DNA from 4 places in the Stutzerimonas decontaminans genome. Region 4 is predicted to be linked to each of the others. Evidence: predicted binding sites of a transcription regulator. Region 4 holds the regulator's gene; each other region holds the start of a gene.
What was found. The regulator sigma-54, encoded in region 4, starts transcription at its own class of promoters, with help from an activator protein. The targets are predictions, from matches to a motif close to ANTGGCATNNANNTTGCTNT.
Positions count from the first base shown of each region.

Region 1: the regulator sigma-54 is predicted to act here: its motif matches at 3,158-3,177, upstream of nirB (nitrite reductase large subunit NirB).
Region 2: the regulator sigma-54 is predicted to act here: its motif matches at 3,180-3,199, upstream of fliD (flagellar filament capping protein FliD).
Region 3: the regulator sigma-54 is predicted to act here: its motif matches at 2,521-2,540, upstream of UIB01_RS07990 (flagellar hook-length control protein FliK).

Region 1 is NZ_CP007509.1:2,599,094-2,604,818, forward strand. It holds gene UIB01_RS11970 (methyl-accepting chemotaxis protein) at 1-579, shown strand, start outside; gene UIB01_RS11975 (oxygen-independent coproporphyrinogen III oxidase) at 599-1,936, opposite strand; gene UIB01_RS11980 (SIR2 family NAD-dependent protein deacylase) at 2,195-2,953, shown strand; gene nirB (nitrite reductase large subunit NirB) at 3,401-5,725, shown strand, end outside.
Region 2 is NZ_CP007509.1:4,497,470-4,503,194, forward strand. It holds gene UIB01_RS20740 (flagellar basal body-associated FliL family protein) at 1-8, opposite strand, end outside; gene UIB01_RS20745 (flagellar hook-length control protein FliK) at 45-1,187, opposite strand; gene UIB01_RS20750 (hypothetical protein) at 1,187-1,507, opposite strand; gene fliS (flagellar export chaperone FliS) at 1,491-1,886, opposite strand; gene fliD (flagellar filament capping protein FliD) at 1,886-3,154, opposite strand; gene UIB01_RS20765 (flagella synthesis protein FlgN) at 3,495-3,935, opposite strand; gene flgM (flagellar biosynthesis anti-sigma factor FlgM) at 3,932-4,207, opposite strand; gene UIB01_RS20775 (flagellar FliJ family protein) at 4,342-4,767, opposite strand; gene fliI (flagellar protein export ATPase FliI) at 4,764-5,725, opposite strand, start outside.
Region 3 is NZ_CP007509.1:1,701,129-1,706,853, forward strand. It holds gene UIB01_RS07975 (STAS domain-containing protein) at 12-317, shown strand; gene UIB01_RS07980 (ATP-binding SpoIIE family protein phosphatase) at 319-2,010, shown strand; gene UIB01_RS07985 (Hpt domain-containing protein) at 2,039-2,389, shown strand; gene UIB01_RS07990 (flagellar hook-length control protein FliK) at 2,578-3,813, shown strand; gene fliL (flagellar basal body-associated protein FliL) at 4,056-4,586, shown strand; gene fliM (flagellar motor switch protein FliM) at 4,599-5,570, shown strand; gene fliN (flagellar motor switch protein FliN) at 5,611-5,725, shown strand, end outside.
Region 4 is NZ_CP007509.1:997,324-1,003,048, forward strand. It holds gene UIB01_RS04545 (HPr family phosphocarrier protein) at 1-214, opposite strand, end outside; gene rapZ (RNase adapter RapZ) at 228-1,085, opposite strand; gene ptsN (PTS IIA-like nitrogen regulatory protein PtsN) at 1,101-1,565, opposite strand; gene hpf (ribosome hibernation-promoting factor, HPF/YfiA family) at 1,573-1,881, opposite strand; gene UIB01_RS04565 (RNA polymerase factor sigma-54) at 1,957-3,465, opposite strand; gene lptB (LPS export ABC transporter ATP-binding protein) at 3,611-4,336, opposite strand; gene lptA (lipopolysaccharide transport periplasmic protein LptA) at 4,336-4,881, opposite strand; gene lptC (LPS export ABC transporter periplasmic protein LptC) at 4,868-5,440, opposite strand; gene UIB01_RS04585 (KdsC family phosphatase) at 5,449-5,725, opposite strand, start outside.

The DNA.
Region 1 (5,725 bases), 1.6 Mb from region 4:
CTTGCCGAGCACATCGAAGGGACCGACCGCACGGTCCAGGATCTCGCCGCGCAATCGGAGCAGATCGACCGGGTACTGGAAGTCATCCGTACCATCGCCGAACAGACCAACCTGCTCGCCCTGAATGCCGCGATCGAAGCAGCACGTGCCGGCGAACAGGGCCGCGGCTTCGCCGTGGTCGCCGACGAGGTGCGCAATCTGGCGCAGAAGACTGCCGCCTCCACCACCGAAATCCAGGGCATCATCAGCCGCCTGCAGCAAGGTAGCCGCAAGGCTACCGACGCGATGCAGAACAGCCGTGACAGCGTGACTCGATGCGTCAGTAGCAGTCAGCAGACGACCGCTCTGCTGGATGCCATTGCCAGCGAGATCGAGGCGATCAGCCAGATGAACGAGATGATTGCCGCGGCGACCCACCAGCAGACCGCTGTCTCAGCCGATATGGGCCGCCATCTGCAGAGCGTTCAGCAGGTTGCCGAACGCAACGCCGATGACGCTAGCCGGCTGGACAACGAGGGTCGGCAGCTGCATGAACTCGCCGGCCGCCTGGGTAGCCTGAGCGGGCGCTTCACGCTCTAGTCGGCCGGACGGCCCGCATTCATCGGCGCCTGCGGGCGGTAGCCGAATGGGCCAGAGCCGCCGCGCTGGGCTGCTCGAAGGCCGCACATACCGCGGCGACCAGCAGCCGGGCGTGGGCCGGGATCACCAGGCCGCCCTCGTCGAGTTCGATCACGCCATCGGCGTGCAGCTGCCGCAGCGCCGGCCATTGCTGGGCATAGCGCTGCCTTGCATCTACGCCGCTGTGCAATGCCAATGCGTCGAAATCCAGCTCGAAGGTGCAGTGCAGACGCTCGAACAGCAGGCGCTGCAGCTGGTCGACACGGCTGGCGTGCAGGCCGCAGACGCTTGGTAACTGTCCCTGATCGAGCGCCTGCTGATAGGCCTGCAGCGTGCAGGCGTTCTGCGAGTACAGCCCGCCGACGCGGCTGATGGCACCGACACCCAGACCCAGGTGATCGCAATCACCGTGCAGCGTGTAGCCGACGATGTCGTGGTGCAGCGCGCCGATCTCCTGAGCCATGGCGAGGTCGTCATGGGGCAGGACGAACTTGCCCAGCCCGATATAGCGATAGCCCGCAGCGCTCAGCTGCTCGACGCCGTGCCGGTACATCGCCAGCGTGTCGCAGGGCGAAGCCAGCCCCAGCCGCCCGGCACCGCCCGAGGCCGCTGGCGCCGCGTCTCGATAATCGAACATCGTCACCTGATCGGGCGCCAGCTCAATGATCGACGCCAACTTGCGCGCGAAGCTGGCCGGGGTCTGCCAGGATCTGCCGTAGCCCAGATCGAGGTTCACCGAGCGGTAATGCAGTGCGTGAGCCGCCTCGATCACAGCGCGGATGCGCGCGGAGCTGCGGAAATATTCCACGGTGCAGCCGTCATCGGCGCGCAGATCCGGCACGCCAACGCTGAGTTGGTTGAAACCGAGTTCGTGCAGCGCACCGATCAGCGGCCAGTCGACATGCGCCAGCTCGACTTCGGCAGTGAAGCTGGCAGCACCGGGCTCGGCGAAATGAAAGCGCGACTTGAGCACGCTCACCAGGTGCCGCACGGATTCGATGCTCAACGCGCCAACGCCCAGCTGCAATTGCTCGACCCGCTGGAACGGGCCCACATGGCAGCCGAGTTGTTCGATTTCGCGCTCCAGACGCAGCATGTAGCCCGCAATATCGTCTGGCTGCGAGCAAGCGCCGCCCGCCTGCTGAACCGATACGGAAAGCGCACGCCCAGCCCTACGGCTTTCGCGAAGTGCCCGCAGCAAATCCAGCGGAGCGATCCGGTCGCTGAAATCGGACGCAGCCGGATAGGTGCAATGCAGTTGCCCGATCTGTCCGTAGCGTTGTACCAGCGCGTCGTCCCAGGTCACTGAGCCAAGCATGAGTGCCTCCCGCCTGCGAATATCGCGTCTATTGCCTTACGCGGCATCATCCGCGAGCCAGGGCAGACGACGTTGACGTCCGTCAAGTAGGTGACAGATGGCATCGACGCACGGCTGGACGGTCAGAACTCCGACGCGAAACAGGCCGACTTCCTGAAGGGAACATGCCGGCGAACGCCGCTGGCGCCCCTCTACGCTTTGGAAAAGCCAGGAGCGCGGTGGTATTCATAGGCAGCCCATCCATACCCGGAGCCGATCGTGATTCCAGATTCCCTGATTTGCGCCCTGCGCTCGGCGCGCCATGTCGTCGTGTTCACCGGAGCCGGCGTTTCCGCCGAGAGCGGTATCCCGACCTTCCGCGATGCACTGAGCGGTTTATGGGAGCGCTTCGACCCCAGCGAGCTGGCGACACCCGAAGCGTTCCGCCGCGACCCGGCGCTGGTCTGGGGTTGGTACGAATGGCGGCGCATGCAGGTCCTCAAAGCTCGGCCGAATCCTGCTCATGTGGCCATCGCCGAACTGGCGCACCATGTACCGCGGCTGACGCTGATCACGCAGAACGTCGATGACCTGCACGAGCGCGCTGGCAGTCAGGGCGTCATTCACCTGCACGGCAACCTGCACCGACCGCGCTGCTTCGCCTGCGCCCGCGAGCCGGCCGAGCCACTGCCGGTGGCTGAGGAGCCCGAAGGTGGCCGACGCCTCGAACCGCCCCGCTGCAGCCATTGCGGCGGACAGCTGCGCCCCGGGGTGGTGTGGTTCGGCGAAAGCCTGCCGGTCGACGCCCTGAACGCGGCGTTCCAGGCGGCTGGCGAATGCGATCTGCTGCTGTCGGTGGGCACCTCCGGCGTGGTCTATCCCGCCGCTGAGGTGCCGCACCGGGCGCGTGACGCCGGAGCCACCGTGGTGCACGTCAACCCACAGGGCGAGCCGACTGCCGGCAACCGCGAGTACCTGATCGCCCTGCCCGCCGGCGAGGCACTGCCCGAATTGCTCCGAGCGGCGTCTGGCGCCTGACGCCGAGACAATCTGCTCCCTGCCTCGGGGACCTGATCGCCCCAAAGCGGGGAGCGCGATTGCATCGCCGCACTGTTCTGGTTCAAGTCTGCCGCGCTCAGGTCGCAGTGACGGACGCTGATTCGCTCAGCATCCCGGCAAGCAACACCGCGTAACGCCGCGCAATCGCGCGACTTACAGCCGCAAGTCCACGCTAACGGACAAGCTGGCATACAACCTGCAATCACCCTGGCAACACCTGCCGCCTCGCGGCAGGACGTCCCAGACGGTCAGCGGCGACCGTCAAGCCAAGCGGCGCGGGACCGGGTGTAGCAGGCAACGAGGCCTGACCGACCACCCCACACACCACTAATTACCAGGCAAAGGCGCCTGGAGCTGATACCAGCTCCAGGCGCCTTTTTGCGTTTTGCCGGCCCAGTGCCGCAGCAGCTCGACTGAGGAAAGGCCATGAGTTCTACCGTCACTCCGCTCACGCTCGAAAAACTGGTCATCGTCGGCAACGGCATGGTCGGTCATCACTGCATCGAACAGCTGATCGAGCGCGGCGCCCTCACCCGCTACGAGCTGCATGTGTTCGGCGAGGAGCGCCAGCGCGCCTATGACCGCGTGCACCTGTCCGAATACTTCGGCGGCCGCGATGCCGAGTCGCTGGCCATGTGCGATGCCGACTACTACAGCAGCCACGGCGTCTACACTCATCTGGGCGTACAGGTGCTGGGCATCGACCGCGAGCGCAAGGAGGTCATTACCAGCGCCGGCCGCCAGCCCTACGACCAACTGATTCTTGCCACCGGCTCCTACCCCTTCGTGCCACCGATCACCGGTGCCGAAGGCAGTGCGCGACTGGTCTACCGCACGCTGGATGATCTCGACGCCATCCGCGCCGCCGCGACCAATGCCCGTCGCGGTGTGGTGGTCGGCGGCGGTCTGCTCGGCCTGGAAGCAGCCAACGCGCTGAAGTCGCTCGGACTGGAAGCCCATGTCGTCGAATTCGCCCCGCGCCTGATGCCGGTGCAGCTGGACGCCGAAGGCGGTGCGGCATTGAAGGCGCGCATCGAGGCCCTCGGCGTTGGCGTGCACCTGTCGCGCGCCACCCAGGAGATCGTTGCCGGCGAGGACTACACCTGGCGGATGAACTTCACCGATGGCGAATTCCTCGAAACAGACCTGATCGTGTTCTCCGCCGGCATCCGCCCGCAGGATGTCCTCGGCCGTGTCGCGGATCTGGAGATTGCCCCGCGCGGCGGCATCGTTATCGACAGCGAATGCCGCGCCTCGGACCCGGCGATCTTCGCCATCGGCGAGTGCGCCAGCTGGAACGGCAGCGTGTTCGGCCTGGTTGCACCGGGCTATAGCATGGCGCGCAGCGTCGCCGCGCAGCTGGCCGAGGAACCGCATGAGCCCTTCTACGGCGCCGACATGTCGACCAAGCTCAAGCTGCTCGGCGTGGATGTAGGCTCCATCGGCGATGCCCACGGCGCCACACCCGGCTCGCGCAGTTACCGTTTCATCGATGAGGCCAGTGCCAGCTACCGTCGACTGGTGGTATCCGCCGATGGCAAGACGGTGCTCGGCGCGGTGTTGGTCGGCGACAATAGCTACTACGACACCCTGCTGCAGTACGCACAGAACGGCATCAAGCTGCCGGCCGACCCATCCGGGCTGATACTGCCGCAGACCGAGGGCGCTCCGACCCTTGGTCCGGACGCCCTGCCGGCCAGCGCAACCATCTGTTCCTGTCACAACGTCAGCAAAGGCGCGGTGTGCTGCCAGGTCGATGCCGGCGTCACCGATCTCGGCGAACTCAAGGCGGCAACCAAGGCGGCCACCGGCTGCGGTGGCTGCAATGCCCTGCTCAAGCTGGTGTTCGATGCCGAGCTGGCGGCGCGTGGCGTGGCGGTGGACAAGAGCCTCTGCGAGCACTTCGCCTACACCCGCCAGGAGCTCTACGGCATCGTCCGCGTCGAGGGCATCCAGAGCTTCGCCGAATTGCTGGCCAAGCATGGGCGCGGGCATGTGGGCTGCGACATCTGCAAGCCGACGGTGGGTTCGATCCTCGCCTCCTGCTGGAACCAGCCGATCACCGATCCGGCGCTGATTCCGCTGCAGGACACCAACGACACCTTCATGGCCAACATGCAGAAGAACGGCACCTACTCAGTGGTGCCGCGCATCCCAGGCGGCGAGATCACCCCCGAGGGGCTGATCGCCATCGGCCAGGTCGCGAAGAAATACGACCTCTACACCAAGATCACCGGCGGCCAGCGCATCGACCTGTTCGGCGCCCAGCTGCACGAGCTGCCGTACATCTGGGGCGAACTGATCGCCGCAGGCTTCGAGACTGGCCACGCCTACGGCAAGAGTCTGCGCACAGTGAAATCCTGCGTCGGCAGCACCTGGTGTCGCTACGGCGTGCAGGACAGCGTCGGCATGGCGCTGCGCCTGGAGGACCGCTACAAGGGCCTGCGCGCGCCGCACAAGATCAAGTTCGCCGTGTCCGGTTGCACCCGCGAATGCGCCGAGGCACAGAGCAAGGACATCGGCGTGATCGCGACCGACAAGGGCTGGAACCTCTACGTCTGCGGTAACGGCGGCATGCGCCCGCGGCATGCCGAGCTGTTCGCCACCGACCTCGACGACGAAGGGCTGATCCGCACCATCGACCGCGTGCTGATGTTCTACGTGCGCACCGCAGACAAGCTGCAACGCACCTCGGTCTGGCGCGAGAGCCTGGAAGGTGGCCTGGACTATCTGAAGGCGGTGGTCCTCGAC
Region 2 (5,725 bases), 1.2 Mb from region 4:
GTCGACATAACCAATTCACAATCCTGTAGTTGAAGTTGAACCGGTCAGACCGTGACCAGCACATCGTTACCGCGACCTGCCGAACGCCTGCCGCCATCCGCAGCCACGGCTGCGCTCGCCGGCGCGGTTGCGGCGAGGACCGCATCGCCGTCATGCCCCTGCTGCGACTGACCCTGACGGCTCGACTGGCCGTCGGCGCCGACCTGCACGTTGACCTGTACGAAGTGCTGCGCCACCAACTCCTGGCGCAGACGGTCGCTGGTCTGCTGCAGCAGGCGCGCCACATCCGCATGGGCCGCACTGAGCTGCACGGTGAGGCGACCGGACTCATGGCTGAGGTGAATCTCCAGGCTGCCCAGCTCCGGCGGATCCAGCCGGATGCTTGCGCTCTGCTGGCGTTGCTGCAGCTGAACCTCGACGTGCTCGCGCAGCGCATGCAGCATCTGCTCGCCCCACTTGGCCTCGGGCGCCTGCAGCTTGAGCAGGCGCTCGGCGCCCTGAGCGACGCTGCTGGCCGGGCGCTCGGCCACTAGCGGCGCTGACTGGCTGCCCTCGTCGATACTGGCGAGCTCCCTCAGCGGCTCGACCGCCAGCTCTGCGCCAAGATCGTTTCCTGCTGCACCGGCTCCCAGCTGATTCAACGCTGCACCGAGCTCGATGACCGGGCGCGCGACCGGAGCCGCGGGCAGCGGGCGGTCGACGAGCTGATCGCCGAGCTGCTGGCCAGGTAGCCCTGCGGGCAGCGGGGTTACCCGGCTGTGGAACTGTGTTTCGATGACCGCACCGGCCTGGCCATCCGGCGCCGCGCCTGGCTGTTCGGGCGCCACCGGCCAGCCCAACTGAACCGCGGCCTCGCGCGCCTGTACTTGCACCTGCTGCTGATCGAGCATACCCAGCAGCCACAGCTCGGCCGGACCTTGCTCGGCCTCATCGGCGCCCGCCTCGACAACGGGTTCCGCTAGGGCGAGCGGCAACGCTGGCGCCTGCACTTCCAGCGGCTGCTGCAACGCATCCACGTCGAGATCGAGGGCCGCACCCAGCATGCGTGCGTGAAACTCGCTGGCAAATCCGGTTGGGACGTCTGCCGTTCGGGCAGCCGCGTGCCCGCCCAGCGAGGCCGGACGCAGCGGTTGCGCCAATGCTTCCGCCACTGCGGTGGCCGGGGCCGAAGCCGAGATCAACTGCATCACCTGCCGTCTCCCGCCTGGTACATGTCGATACGCTGATAGGCCGCACGCCCTTCGGCGTACTCCAGATGATTCACCAGCAGCAGGCGCAGGCGTTCGCATTCCTCGGCGCAGGCCTTCAGCGCCTGACCATGCAAACGCTTGAGCTGCTGCCTGGCAGTCTGTACGGACGGGTCCTGCGCCTCACGCGGCAGTTGCTCGAGACACTGCCGGATCGCCTGATCGACCTCGCCGACGGCGCGCCAGTCCTGGCTTTGCAATGCGGCTGCCAGCTGTTCGTGCAACGCGCGCAGGCGTCGCTCGTCACTTGCGTGCGGCACTGACGCCCTCCCAACCTTCACGCAGCGTGCCGAGCAGGTTCACCACCTCGTCCAGCCCCTCCAGCGACAGCGTCACGCTGACGTCGGAGAGACGGTAGATGCAGTATTCGTAGAGCCGCGCCAGGCCTTGCACGACCTCGCCGCCGTTCTCTTCATCGAGGGCGCCATTGAGACCGTTGAGGATGTTCATGCACTTTTCCAGCGAGGCACCCTTCTGCTGATAGCGCTTGTGCTCGATGTGGCCGCGCGCGCGGGCCAGCTCGTCGAGCAGGCCGTCCATCAGCACCAGCACCAGCTCGTAAGGCGACGCCGAGGCGGCACGCGCCTCGAGATCCACCGCGCGGTAGCTGTCGTAACTGTCGTTGGGGAGATAGGTCATCAGAACATTCCGAAGGTCTGCTCCATGCTCTGCATGGTCTGCATCATGGAGGTGAACTGCTTGAGGTAGCGGGAGTAATAGGTGTCGTACTGCTGCTGCAGATTCTCAAACTGCTCATCAATGCGCCGTAGGCTCATATCCAGCGTGTCCATGCGGTTCTTCAGCAGGCCATTGGTGCTGGATGTGTAGCTGGCGACGGTCTTGTCGATGCTGTCGAGCAGGTTGTCCTTGCCGGTGAACAGCGCCTCGAAACCGGCTGGATCCTTCGCTACGGCAGCTTCGAAGCGAGCGGTGTCGATGGTCAGCTTGCCGTTGCGGTCAGCACTGATCCCGAAATTGATCAGGCTGGTGCCGCCGAAATCAGTACGCAACAAGCCGTTCAGGCGACTCTCGATGGAGCGGATGCTGGAGTCACCGGCCAACGCGCCACGGGCGCTGCTGTCGCTGCCGCTGGCGGTCAGCGAATCGAAGCTGGTCATCAAGGCATTGAAGGCGTCGACGAAGCTCTGCGCCTTGCCTTTGGTGGCGCTCTTGTCCTGGTCGATGGTCAGCGTCAGGGCCGCATCACCGTCCTTGTGCACCTTGTTGACCGACAGGCTGACACCATCGATGACGTTGTCGAAGTTGTTGCTCGAGCTGGTCAGCTCGATGCCGCCAACGCCGAAGCTGCCGCCCATGCGAATACGCGCATCGGCCGCAGTGGACAGGGTGGTGCTGGTAGCGGCAGTGCCAGTCAGCGAATGCGCAAAGGCATTACTCGCACCACTTTCGGTGCTGGTCAGCACCAGACTGACTTCACCATTGCTACGCACCAGCGTCGCCTGCACGCCGAGGTCGGCGGTGGCGTTGATCGCCTTGGCTGCGTCGTCGAGCGAGGCGTAACCCGCCAGATCGAAATCCTGCCCTTCGAGCGTCAGGGTCCCACTGAGGCTGCCGTCGACCAAGCCCTGCACCGCGACCTGCTGCTTGCTGGCCAGCTGCTCGACATAGAACTGATAGCTGCCGGCCTGGGCCTTCGCGCCGACCGTCGCGGTGACATAGCCGTCCTGGCTGAAGGAGGCGCTGTTGACCAGCATGGTCGCCTTGCCGGTCTTCAGCCCGGAGACAGCGGATTTGAAAGTCGTCAGGGAGGTGCGCAACTTGCTCAGCGCATCGCGCTGAGTCTTGTAGTTGCTTTCGTTGCGATTGAGCCGGTCCAGCGAAGACTGAACTTCGTAGGTCGCGAGCTGCGTCGACATCTGCTTTACGTAATCTGAATCTATCGCCATTACCGATCCCCTTCCTGCGTTCTCTATAGCAAGTTGAGTGCCAACTGGCAACTCATTGATTTACAGGCATTTTTTAAGCGCCTGCGGAGAAGAAACGCTTCCGCCCGGCTGCCAGAGGAGGAAACGGGGAAATGCCGCTTCCGCCTGGCGAAGGGACGGAACATCTCTGGTTAAAGGCGACGGAAAAGGGGGGTGCGCTTAAGCGCTGCAGGAAATATCAGCGAGGGGGAGGCGTCCGCCTGCACGGGCTGGACGTGTTTCGATGGGTTGGCAAAGGGTCGCCAACGAAGCCGCATCGGCAGCGGCGTCATAACAACGGGCCGGGGGCCGTTGCCTGAGCTCAGTACATCTGCGGCTGATAAAGCCGCGCATCGTGACTGCCCGCCAGCAACTGGCCAAGGATCTCGTGATGCATGGCAAGCAGCTTGCCGTTGCGCTCGTTGATCTGCTGGCACTGGCTGGCCAGCACGCCAAGTTGCTGCCAGGACTGGCGCAAGCGCATGGCCTGGTCGTCGGGATAGGAACCGAGCAGGCGCTGCATGCCATCGGCATCGGCCTGCAAGCGGAAGGCGCTCAGCACCTTCGCCCGGCGCTGCGCGCGTGCACCGATGGTTTCGACGCGTGTCGTGATCTGCAGATTGAGACGATCGATTTCCGGGCTGTCGCGCTCGAGCAGGAATGCGTAGAGCGCCTGCATCAGGTCACGCAGGGCCAGGTAATCGGCACAGTCCTGCTCGAGATCGACAGCAACGACCGCGAGCAGCTTGTCACGCTGGTTCACGCATCGCTTCCGCGATGGTAGGCGAGCATGCTGCCAGCCAGTTCGGCGGGATCGGTGGAGATCTCACCGCGCTGCAGGGCCTGCTTGATCGCCGCGACGCGATCGAGGTCGACATCCGGCATGGCGCGCAGTGCGTCATGCATCTGCTCCAGCGGCAGGCTTTCCGGCTGGCGCACGGCGGTGTCGGCCAGCGGCCGTGGAGCCGGCTGGCGGGTGGTATTGGCCTCGGCGGCCGGTGTCAGGGCGGGCTTGAAATGCCGGCTGATTTCCATGATTGCGTTCCAACTCGGTGGTTACAGCCAAAGAAGCGACCGCTTAAGTAAAAACCTTAAATCTATTTTGCACGACACGGATGGGTGGCGTATCCGGCACTGCTGATCCTGCAGCTCAGTTCGAGTCCAACCCGTCAGGCCATTCGATTACGCCACCAGCTCTGCGCCGCCAGGCCGTCCTGAATCTTCTGTTCCTGCTGCGCAAGCAGCTGCTGCCACTGCTGCATCTTGTCATCGATCATGTGCTCGACCACCTTTTCGCTGCGCATGGCCTGCAGCAACTCACGCTGAATGCGCTCAAGCGCCTGTTCGGCGACTGCCAGTTCGCGGCGCTGCAGCTCCACCATCTTGTACAGGGTGGCCTTGTAGCGCTGCTGGTTGTCGCGCTGCAGCGGCGTACTCATTGGCACGGAAAATCCGCACAGGCGGCTGAGGCCGGTGATGTTGTTGCGGTAGCGCTGGCAGAGGCTCTGCTGGTACTGCACGCGACCGAGCATCTGCCGCACGCGGTGGCTGCGCAGGCTGGCCAGGCGGCCGAGGGTTTCGATCTGCTGTTTCATCGCGGCTTCCCGATGATGTTCTGCAAGGTGGCAACGCTGGCTTCCAGCTCGGCGGCTTCGCCCACATCCTGGCGTAGGAAACGCTCGATGGTCGGTGCCAGCTGCACCGCACGATCGGTCTTGATGTCGGCACCCGGCGTGTAGCCACCGAGCGGGATCAGCTCCTTGATCTTCTCGAAGGTGCTGTAGCACTCCTTGAGCTGGCGCGCTGCGCCCAGATGCGCCGGCTGGCCCACCTGACTCATGCAGCGGCTGACCGAGGCGCAGACGTCGATGGCCGGGTAGTGCCCGGCTTCGGCCAGGCGCCGAGAGAGCACGATGTGGCCGTCGAGAATCGCCCGCGCGCAGTCGACGATGGGGTCCTGCTGGTCGTCGCCTTCGGCCAGCACCGTATAGATGGCACTGAGGCTGCCATTGTCGCTGGCGCCATTGCCGGCACTTTCCACCAGCTCCGGCAGCATGCCGAACACCGATGGCGGGTAGCCCTTGGTCGCCGGCGGCTCGCCGAGGGCCAGGGCGATTTCCCGCTGGGCCATGGCGTAGCGGGTCAGCGAGTCGACCAGCAGCAGCACGTCATGACCCTGGTCGCGGAAATAGGCGGCGATGCTGTGACAGAGCTCGGTGGCTTTCAGCCGCATCAGCGGCGATTCGTTGGCCGGCGCGACCACCACCACGGCCTTCTTCAGGCCCTCCTCGCCCAGCGAATGCAGGATGAACTCCTGCACCTCGCGGCCACGCTCGCCAATCAGCCCGACCACCACCACGTCGGCCTTGGTCTGCCGCGTGATCATGCCCAGCAGCACGCTCTTGCCGACGCCGGAGCCGGCGAACAGGCCGACGCGCTGGCCCTTGCCCAGGGTGAGGGTGGCGTTGATCGCGCGCACGCCGACATCCAGCGCATCGCTGACCGGCTTGCGCTTGAGCGGATTGACCGAAGGCAGCTCGGTCGGCAATGGGT
Region 3 (5,725 bases), 700 kb from region 4:
GGGAGTCCCGCATGACCATTAACTCGCAGCCTTCGGTGGATGGGCAGGAGCTGACCATTTCCATTAGCGGACGCTTCGACTTCAATGCGCATCAGGCCTTCCGCGATGCCTACCAGCGTCAGGATGTGAATCCCCAGCGTTATGTGGTGAATTTGCAGGGCACCACCTATATGGATAGCTCGGCGCTGGGAATGCTGCTGTTGCTGCGTGACCACGCCGGCGGCGATGAAGCTGATATTCGCCTGCTCAACTGTAGTCCCGATGTACGCAAGATCCTTTCGGTATCCAATTTCGAACAGTTGTTCGTGATTGCCTGACATGCCGATGCGGCTGTCGATCCTGATCGCCGAGGACAGCCCGGTCGATCGGATGCTGCTTTCCACCATCGTCGCCAAACAGGGTCATCGGGTACTTACCGCGGCTGATGGTCAGGAAGCAGTCGAGCTGTTTCAGCAGGAGCGTCCGCAGCTGGTGCTGATGGATGCGCTGATGCCGGTGATGGACGGCTTCGAGGCGGCGCGGCGCATCAAGCAGCTGGCTGGTGACGAGCTGGTACCGATCATCTTTCTGACCTCGCTGACCGAGCACGAAGCGCTGGCCAGCTGCCTGGAAGCGGGCGGCGATGACTTCATAGCCAAGCCCTACAACCCGATCATCCTCGAAGCCAAGATCCAGGCCATGCACCGCCTGCGCCGACTCCAGGCGACGGTGCTAGAGCAGCGTGACCTGATTGCAAGGCGTAACCAGCAATTGCTTGCCGAGCACCGGGCAGCCAAGGCGATCTTCGATAAGGTCGCCCATGCCGGCTGCTTGAGCGCGCCGAACATCCGTTACCGGCAGTCGCCCCAGGCCCTGTTCAATGGAGACCTGCTGCTGGCGGTCCAGGCGCCAGCAGGGCAGATGTTCGTCCTGCTCGGCGACTTCACGGGGCATGGGTTGCCCGCAGCAATCGGGGCCATGCCGTTGGCGGAAACCTTTTATGGGATGGCCGCCAAGGGTTATTCCAGCACCGATATCCTTCGCGAGATGAATGCCAAGCTCAAGCAGATCCTCCCGGTGGAAATGTTCTGCTGCGCGGCCCTGCTCGACATCAACCCCCAGCAGGGCACGTTGCGGGTTTGGAACGGTGGCTTGCCGGACGGTTACCTGATCTCCGCCAATGGCCAGCGCACCGCTTTGGTTTCCCGTCATTTGCCGCTGGGCGTGGTGTCCGCCGCGGCGCTCGACGATAAGTTCGAGCATTACCCGCTGGCACCCGGCGACCGTCTGCTATTGCTCTCCGACGGCGTGGTGGAGAGTCGCAATGCCGATGATGAGCTCTTTGGTGAGGAGCGCTTGCTGGCTGCGCTGACCGCCAATCGCGATCCGGCGCAGCTCTTTGATGAGGTCGAGCAGGCGCTGCTGGATTTCCATGGTCAGCAGCATGACGATCTCAGTCTGGTCGAGGTGGTGGTAACTGACGGGACGATCGCCGCGCCGCTCGCTGCGGCGGCTACTGCACATCGCTCGCGGCCCATGGACTGGTCGATTCGACTCGAAATGCGAGCCGAAAGCCTGCGCAGCGGCAATCCGCTTCCGATGCTGCTGCAGCTATTGTTGCAGGTCAATCAGCTACGTCCGCGCGCCGGTGCCATCTATGCCGTACTTGGCGAGCTTTATTCCAATGCTCTGGAACATGGCGTGCTTGGTCTCGACTCGGCGCTCAAGTGCGATGCCGAGGGTTTCAAGCGCTACTACGACTTACGCCAGCAACGGCTGCAGGCCTTGGCCGAAGGGCATGTTCATCTGGAGCTGGCCATCAGGACGGACGCCCGCGGCGGGCGCTTGCGCATCGATATCGACGACAGTGGCGGCGGGTTCGACGTGACGCAAGCGTTGCAGGTTCAGCTGGCTGGGGACCGCCTCAGTGGCAGGGGGCTGCACCTGATACGCCAGTTGAGCGACGGATTCGACTGGCAGTCGGACGGTCAGGGGCTGAGCGTGGAGTTCATCTGGCCGGCTGAGGCATAATCCGTCGCTTTCAATCAGGGGTGTGCCGGTGTCCAACACTCATCTCGATAGCGCCGTGCTGGCCACGCTGCAGGACGTAATGGAGAGTGAGTATCCGGCACTGCTGGATACCTTTCTCGCCGATTCCGAAGAGCGTGTCCGGCTGCTGCGCCAGGCCTGCCAAGCCGAGCAGGCCGAAACGCTGCGCCGTGCCGCGCACAGCTTCAAGGGCAGTTGCAGCAACATGGGCGCTTTGCTCCTGGCAGAGCTCTGCCAGGAGCTGGAAGCGGCCGCTCGGGGTGAGCAGCTTGCGCAGGCGCCTGCCCTCATCGCGTCCATCGAACGCGAATTCGCTATTGTCGGCATTCTGTTCAGAGCGGAGCGCCAACGCTACGCCTGATGGCCAAATCTCTGACGCGGGTCGCCTACTCAACCGCCGTCGACGCGGCTTGCGATGCCGCGAAACCCCGCAGTTGCTGCATGTGGCAGGCCCTGCGAGCCCCTTTGTCGTTGCGCTGAGCATCATTTGATCCTGGCCCGGAACTTGCTCTACTACCGCTACGATCCACCCGTAGCGGTAATGACCTCATGGCTGTTTCCCCCGACCTGTTACTCAAAACGCCTTCCGTTGATGCCCGAGCCAAGGCTTCGGCCAAGGCCCCGGACGCGCCGCGCGAAGGGCGGGACAGCGGCAGCGCCAGCTTTTCGGACGTCTACGCCAAGGAACGCCAGAGCAAACCTGTCGAGCGCTCGGCGCGCAATGACAGTGGTCGCGACAAGCCCGTTGACGACAAAGGCCGGCAAGAAGCAGCCGGCGTAAATGCCGACGAAAAGTCGGCAGTTGCCGAAAGCGGCAATGCATTGCCCGCGGACGCAGCCTCCGAAGAACTGCCTGAGACCGAGCTGGACCCGCTGTTGCTGCTGGGCCTGGGCGGACAATTCGTGACCCAGGCAGACGCTCAGCCGGCAGGGGAGCCGGAGGGCGATTCGCTGCTGGCCGGGCTTCCAGTGGCGCAAAGCCTTACTGCCGGGGAAGGGGAGCTGGTCGCGGATGAGCCAGCGGTCACCGGCTTGCAGACATCGGCTGAGACGCTGGGCGTGCAGAAGTCGACGCAGCAATTGCAGAATCCGCTGGCTGATGCGCAGGCAAAGGCCGAGGCGGACGATGGTTTTGCCAGCGTTCTGCTGGCGGGCAAGGACTCGGCGGATAGCGAAGAGCCTGAACTGGAGCTTGCAGTAAAGGATCTGCTGGACAGCGTTGAGGCCCCCAAGGAAAGCCGCTCCTCGAGTGCCAGTGAATTGGCCGCAGCGCGTCTCAATCCCTTGAGCCAGGCGATCACCCAGCAGGTTCAGCAGGCGCAGCGGCCAGCTCTGGTACCCGGGCAGCCGGTGCAGATGCAGCAGTCCGGCTGGAGCGAGGCTGTAGTGAACCGCGTGATGTGGCTGTCCAGTCAGAATCTGAAATCGGCCGAGATTCAGCTCGATCCCGCTGAGCTCGGGCGCATGGAGGTGCGTATCGACTTGACCAAGGACCAGGCCCAGGTCACCTTCCTTAGCCCCCATGCCGGGGTGCGTGACGCGCTCGAAGGCCAGATGCAGCGTTTGCGCGAGATGTTCACTCAGCAGGGCATGAATCTCATGGACGTCAACGTCTCCGATCAGTCGCTTGCGCGGGGCTGGCAAGGCGGCGCGGATGGTGGGGCCTCACGCGGTGGCTCCTCAGCTGATGGCGAGGCTGGCGAAGGCGAGCTGCAGCAGGGTGTCAGCGAGATTTCCAGCAATCGCAGCGCGGGCGATCGCGGCCTGGTGGACTACTACGCGTAACGCGTGGTTTACCCGTTTTATCTCTAGAACCGACGCTGCTGCACTGGCAGCGTCGGTTTTCTGCCGCCTGTCGCAGCAACACGTTGGGCGCGGTCAGCCCTGGCAGTGCAGGTCCTCTATTCCTGATACGGTGTCGACTCAGTAACACAGCGTGGCGCAACGGCCGTGTCGAAGCGTTGGCACAGCTGTTGCTCTTAACTCGGAAACTCGGATCGAAACGCTGTTGATGACGGATATTTGGCATGGCTAAGAAACAGGCTCCACCGACGGTACCGCCAACTGGTCCGGAAGCGGGTTCGGCAGGCAAGGGCCGGCTGAAACTCATCATCGTGATCGTGGTCGCCATGTTAGTGGCCGTAGGGCTTTCCATCGGCGGCACGCTGTATTTCATGGGCAAAGGTGACGATCTCGATGCCGGCAAGGCGCAGGAATCGACAGCAGTGTCCGGCAAGCAGCCGGCGATCTACGAGGTGCTGATGCCGGCCTTCGTCGTCAACTTCAGCCACAATGGGCGGCAGCGCTACATGCAGGTCAGCATCGCACTGATGTCCCGCGATCAGGCCGCGCTGGATGCCCTCAAAGTGCATATGCCGTTGCTGCGCAATCGCCTGGTCATGCTGTTTTCCAGCCAGGATTTCGAGGCATTGAAAACGCCCGTCGGCAAGGAGATGCTGCGTCAGCAGGCCACTGCTAGCGTGCAGGAGCTGGCGCAGAAGGAAATTGGCAAGCTTGCCGTCGAGCAAGTGCTTTTCACCAACTTCGTATTGCAATAGAAGGCTGCCCAGATGGCTGTTCAAGACCTGCTCTCGCAAGACGAGATCGATGCGCTCCTGCACGGGGTCGACGACGGTCTGGTGGATACCGAGAGCGATTCCGAGCCGGGGTCCATCAAAAGCTACGACCTGACCAGTCAGGACCGCATCGTGCGTGGGCGCATGCCCACGCTGGAAATGATCAACGAGCGCTTCGCCCGTTACACCCGGATCAGCATGTTCAACCTGCTGCGCCGTTCGGCTGATGTATCGGTCGGTGGTGTCCAGGTGATGAAGTTCGGCGAGTACGTGCATTCGCTGTATGTGCCTACCAGCCTCAACCTGGTGAAGATGAAGCCGCTACGCGGCACGGCACTGTTCATCCTCGACGCCAAGCTGGTGTTCAAGCTGGTGGACAACTTCTTCGGCGGCGACGGTCGCCACGCCAAGATCGAGGGGCGCGAGTTCACACCCACCGAGCTGCGCGTGGTGCGCATGGTGCTGGATCAGGCCTTCGCCGATCTCAAGGAAGCCTGGCATGCGGTGCTCGACGTCAACTTCGAATACGTCAACTCGGAAGTGAACCCGGCGTTGGCCAACATCGTCAGCCCCAGTGAAGTGGTGGTGGTCTCCACCTTCCACATCGAACTGGACAGCGGCGGTGGCGATCTGCACGTGACCATGCCGTACTCGATGATCGAGCCGATCCGCGAGATGCTCGACGCCGGTTTCCAGTCGGACGTCAGCGATCAGGACGAGCGCTGGGTCAAGGCCCTGCGCGAGGACATTCTCGACGTCAACGTACCGCTGGGCGCCACCGTCGTCAGGCGGCAACTGAAGCTGCGCGACATTCTGAACATGCAGCCCGGTGACGTGATCCCGGTGGAAATGCCCGAAGACATGATCATGCGTGCCAATGGCATGCCGGCCTTCAAGGTCAAGCTGGGCGCCCACAAGGGCAACCTGGCGTTGCAGGTGCTGGAGCCCGTGGTTCGCCCACGTTGAGCCAGCCCATTACTCAATTCGAGCCGGTCGAGGATTAGCGATGGCAGACGAGCACGACAACACATCCCCCGAGGAACAGGCGCTGGCCGACGAGTGGGCGGCGGCATTGGCCGAAGCCGGCGACGCCAGTCAGGACGACATCGATGCGCTGCTGA
Region 4 (5,725 bases):
CTTCCTGCTCACCTTCAGTGAGCAGATGCACCGAGGTGCCCTGGCTTGCCGCAAGCATCATGACGGCCATGATGCTCTTTCCGTCAACCAGTGTTTCCGGGCACCGGCCCACGCGGATCGTGCAGGGGAAGCGGTTGGCTACGGCGACGAACTTGGCCGCAGCACGAGCATGCAGGCCGAGTTTGTTGATGATGGTTACTTCGCGGGCGGGCATTGGGCAGGTATTCCTAAGCGAGGTCCCGATGACGGACCTGCAGGTTCTTCAGCGGTTCTCTGAGGGCCTGGCCCAAGCGTTCGGCCAGGTAGACCGAGCGGTGATGCCCGCCGGTGCAGCCAATGGCGATGGTAACGTAGGCTCGGTTGCTGGCGGCAAACCGCGGCAACCATTTGCTCAGATAGGCGTGGATGTCCTGAAACATTTCCTCCACATCGGCCTGAGCAGCGAGGTAGTCCACCACGGGTTGGTCGAGTCCAGAGAAGTCGCGTAATTCGGCTTTCCAGTACGGGTTGGGCAGGCAGCGCACGTCGAAGACCAGATCGGCGTCGACGGGCATGCCTCGCTTGAACCCGAACGACTCGATCAGAAAAGCTGTGCCCGGCTCCGGTTTGTTGAGCAGGCGCAGCTTGAGCACGTCACGCAGTTGGTAGAGGTTCAGGTGCGTGGTATCGATCTTCAGATCGGCGTGATCGATGATCGCAGCCAGCAGCAGCTCCTCATCGTGGATCGCTTCGGCCAACGAGCGGGTTTCGTTGGTCAGTGGGTGACGGCGCCGGGTTTCCGAGAAGCGCTTGAGCAGGGTTTCGTCATCGGCGTCCAGATAGAGCACATCGCAGAGGATGTGCCGGGCGCGGACTTCTTCGAGCAGTTCCGGAAAGCGCTTGAGCTGGCTGGGCAGGTTGCGCGCATCGATCGATACGGCGACCTGCGGATGCAGTAGCTCGGTATGCAACAGGGCGCGCTCGGCAAGTTCCGGCAGCAGCCCGGCAGGCAGGTTGTCGATGCAGTAGAAACCGTTGTCTTCGAGCACATTCAGCGCGGTACTTTTACCCGAGCCTGAGCGCCCACTTACGATGATCAGCCGCATCGATTGCCCATTTCGTCAGGCCCCGTTCTGCACGTCGACTACGACCTGATAGAGGCTTTGGTTGGTTGGCGCTTCACGCAAGCGTTGGCGCACATCTTCGCGGTCGAGCATGCTGGCGATCTGGCGCAACAGCTCAAGATGTTCGTCGGTAGCTGCTTCCGGTACCAGCAGAACGAAGAGCAGGTCCACCGGAGCCCCGTCGATGGCATCGAAATCGACAGGCGTCTCCAGGCGCAGGACGGCACTCAGCGGAGCGTTACAACCGACCATACGGCAATGCGGAATAGCGATTCCGTTGCCGAAGCCGGTGGAGCCCAGCTTCTCCCGGGCGATCAGGTTTTCGAAGATGGTCTGGGAATCGAGATCGATAAGGTCTTGGGCGATCACCTTGGCGATCTGCTCCAGAACGCGTTTCTTGCTACCACCCGGGACGTTCACCAGGGAACGTCCGGGGGTAAGGATGTTTTCGAGTCGGATCATAGTGGAGTCAGCGGGTGACAGCGCCCTGAGTGTGGTCGAGCTGCTTCTCCTTGTGCTTGATCAGCTGGCGATCGAGCTTGTCGACCAGCAGGTCGACGGCAGCGTACATGTCTTCATGATCGGCAATGGCCACTACTTCACGGCCGGCGACGTGCAGGGTTGCCTCGGCTTTCTGCTTGAGCTTCTCGACCTGCAGAATCACCTGAACACTGATGATGCGGTCAAAGTGGCGAGCAAGCCGGTCGAATTTCTCCTCGATGTAGTCACGCAGGGCGTCGGTTACTTCCAGATGAACACCGCTGATGTTGACTTGCATACTGCTATCTCCTTTGCCTTGTGCGAAAAGCAGGCTGATTGGGCCTGCCGCCGGGACAGTTCGACCAGGGGCCGATCACAGCAAACGTTTGCGCTCGCTGGACGGTGCGATACCGAGCGACTCACGGTATTTCGCAACTGTACGGCGGGCCACCTGGATGCCCTGCGCTTCCAGTAAACCAGCGATCTTGCTGTCGCTCAACGGCTTTTTCTGGTTTTCCGCGGCGACCAGCTTCTTGATGATCGCGCGGATTGCGGTGGACGAGCATTCGCCGCCTTCAGCCGTGCTGACGTGGCTGGAGAAGAAGTATTTGAGTTCGTAGATGCCCCGCGGCGTGTGCATGTATTTCTGCGTCGTTACACGAGAAATGGTCGATTCATGCATCCCCACCGCTTCTGCAATGTCGTGCAGTACCAGTGGTTTCATCGCTTCGTCGCCATGCTCCAGGAAGGCCCGCTGGTGCTCGACGATCTGGGTGGCCACCTTCATCAGTGTTTCGTTGCGGCTGAGCAGGCTCTTGATGAACCAGCGGGCCTCCTGCAACTGGTTGCGCATGAAGGTGTTGTCGGCGCTGGAATCGGCGCGTTTGACGAAGCCGGCGTACTGCGCGTTGACCCGCAGGCGTGGCATGGCTTCCTGGTTCAGTTCGACCAGCCAGCGATCGTTGTGCTTGCGCACGATCACGTCGGGCACCACGTACTCCGGTTCGCTTGCCTCGATCTGCGAGCCTGGGCGTGGGTTCAGGCTCTGGATCAGTTCGATGACCTGGCGCAGGTCGTCTTCCTTGATCTTCATCCGTCGCATCAGCAGGCTGTAGTCGCGGCTGCCAAGCACGTCCAGGTAATCGCTGACCAGGCGCTGGGCTTCGCTCAGCCAAGGCGTCTGCTCAGGTAGCTGGCGCAGTTGCAGTAGCAGGCATTCGCGCAAGTCGCGGGCGCCTATGCCGGCCGGTTCGAACTGCTGGATGCGACGCAGGACGACCTCAACCTCGTCGAGTTCGATTTCCAGCTCCGGGTCGAACGAGTCGACGATTTCCTGCAGGGATTCTTCGAGATAGCCCTGATCGTTTATGCAGTCGATCAGCGTGGTCGCGATCAGTCGGTCGGTGTCGCTCATGGGCGCTAGGTTGAGTTGCCACAGCAGGTGGCTCTGCAAGCTGATGCCGCTCGACGTACGGCTGGTGAAGTCCCACTCGTCGTCATCGTTGCTGGGCAGGCTGCTGGCGCTGGTCTGGTAGATGTCTTCCCAGGCCGTGTCGACCGGCAGCTCGCTGGGGATGCGCTCACCCCAATCGCCGTCCTCGGCGCTCTCACCGCTATGCGAGGGCTCCTCGTAGGTGCTTTCCTGGCTGCTGCTCTTCTCCATGCCGGTATCGCCCGGCCGATCGACAGCCTCGGCCATTGGATCGGAGCTGTCGAAGTCGTCGCCGTCTTCTTCACGCTCGAGCATGGGATTGGAGTCCAGCGCCTCCTGGATCTCCTGTTGCAGATCGAGGGTGGATAGCTGGAGGAGCCGTATGGCCTGTTGCAGCTGCGGTGTCATCGTCAGCTGCTGGCCCATCTTCAGGACTAGCGATGGTTTCATGGCAGAGGACTTCGAACCTTTTATGCCGGCGCAACCGCGCCCATTCCGACATGCCGCGCGCCAGGCGCCGGCGAAAGCAAATTATATGCCTGCCGGCGAAGCCTTTGCCTAGAGCCGATTTGCCGAGCCGAGCAAAAAAACCGTCTTAGAGACGGAATTCGTGGCCCAGATAGACTTCCTTGACCAGCTGATTACTGAGGATGGTCTGTGCGTCGCCTTCGGCGATCAGTTGTCCGTCATTGACGATGTAGGCTGTTTCGCAGATATCCAGCGTTTCACGGACATTGTGGTCGGTGATCAGCACGCCGATGCCCTTGGCCTTGAGGTGATGGATGATCTGCTTGATATCGCCGACGGAGATCGGGTCAACTCCGGCGAATGGCTCGTCGAGCAAGATGAACTTCGGCGCGGTGGCCAGCGCTCGGGCGATCTCCACCCGGCGACGTTCGCCGCCAGACAGGCTCATGCCGAGGCTGTCGCGGATATGGTTGATGTGAAACTCCTGCAGCAGGCCTTCTAGAGCCTGCTGGCGGCCGCTGCGGTCCAGATCCTTGCGCGTCTCGAGAATCGCCATGATGTTGTCGGCGACCGACAGCTTGCGAAAGATCGACGCTTCCTGTGGCAGGTAGCCGATGCCGGCGCGGGCGCGCCCATGCATTGGCAGGTGCGTGACGTCGTTCTGATCGATCAGCACGCGGCCCTGATCGGCGTTTACCAGGCCAACGATCATATAGAAACAGGTGGTCTTACCGGCGCCGTTCGGGCCGAGCAGGCCGACAATTTGCCCGCTCTCGATGGACAGGCTGACGTCGCGCACGACCTGACGACTCTTGTAGCTCTTGGCCAAATGCTGGGCTTTGAGGACGGCCATTACTCGGGCTGCTCCGCGGCCTGGTCGCGTTTGCGTGGCTGGATCACCATGTCGACGCGCGGCCGCGGTGTGGTGACGTCGGCATTGGTGGCGCGGCCAGCGTTGACGATCTGGCGGCGGGTGTCATAGACGATCTTCTCGCCTTCGAAGGTGTTGCCTTCCTGAACCACCTTGGCCTGGTCGATCAGCACGATGCGCTCGTTGGCTGCAAAGTACTGGATGGTCAGGCCATAGGCCTTGACGATTTCCTTGTCCACTGCAGGTTTCTGCTCGTAATACGCTGGCTTGCCGATAGAGGTAAATACTTCGACATCGCCGCTGCTGTTCTGGGTGATGGTCACTGTGTCGCCGGTAATCTTCATCGTGCCCTGGGTGATGACCACGTCGCCACGATATACCGCTACACCCTGTCGGTCGTCGAGTTCGGCGGAGTCGGCCTGCACGCGGATTGGCTGTTCACGATCCTCGGGAAGCGCCCAGGCGCTGGCGCTGAGCCAGAATGCGCTCAAACCGAGCAGGAGGGGGAGAGTCTTAACGCAGCTCATGCTGGCCTCTTACGTTGGACAGCAGGAGCATCCTGCCGTCATCCAGATACGCTTTCATGCCGGTTGCGGTGGTCACGCCGTTGGCGGCCTCGATTCTAACGGCTTGGTTGGTCTCGGCATAATCCTTGTCCGGCCACACCGTCAGGCGGCTGGTGGTAAGGATCGTCGGGCGGCCTTTGGCATCGGTGCGCTCGACCCGAACCTTGTCGATCAGCAAGACCTCATCGCCCTCGGCCGATACTTCGCCGCGCTCGCTTCGCACGTGCCAGGGCAGCTCGGTGCCGCGATAGGACATCAGGTCGGGCTTGGTCAGCAGGCTGATATCGCTGGCCTTGATGTGCTCGAGCTTGTCTGCCGTCAGTTCGTAGTTGCGCTTGCCGTCTGGTTGATACTGCACCGTGCGCGAATTGATTACATAGAAATCGATGTCAGGCGTTTCGCCGCTGGAGACGGGCGGCTCCTGCATGAAGCTTTCCGGGCGGATGTTCCAGTAGCCGACCGCCACCAGCAGAGCGGCGATCAGCGTCAGCAGGACAGCGAAGCGCATTTTGCGAAGCATGCAGCCCCCTACAGATATGCGTTTTGCGCGGCGGCCAGGGTGCCCTGTGCGCGCATGATCAGTTCGCAGAACTCGCGCGCCGCGCCTTCGCCACCACGGGCCTGCGTTACGCCATGGGCATGTTCACGCACAAAGATGTCGGCGCTGGCCACGGCCATGCCGAGGCCTACGCGGCGTATAACCGGCAGGTCGGGCAGATCATCACCGAGATAGGCCACCTCAGAGTAGCTCAGGCCAAGCTCGGCCAATAGCTCGTCGAGCACGACCAGCTTGTCCTCGCGCCCT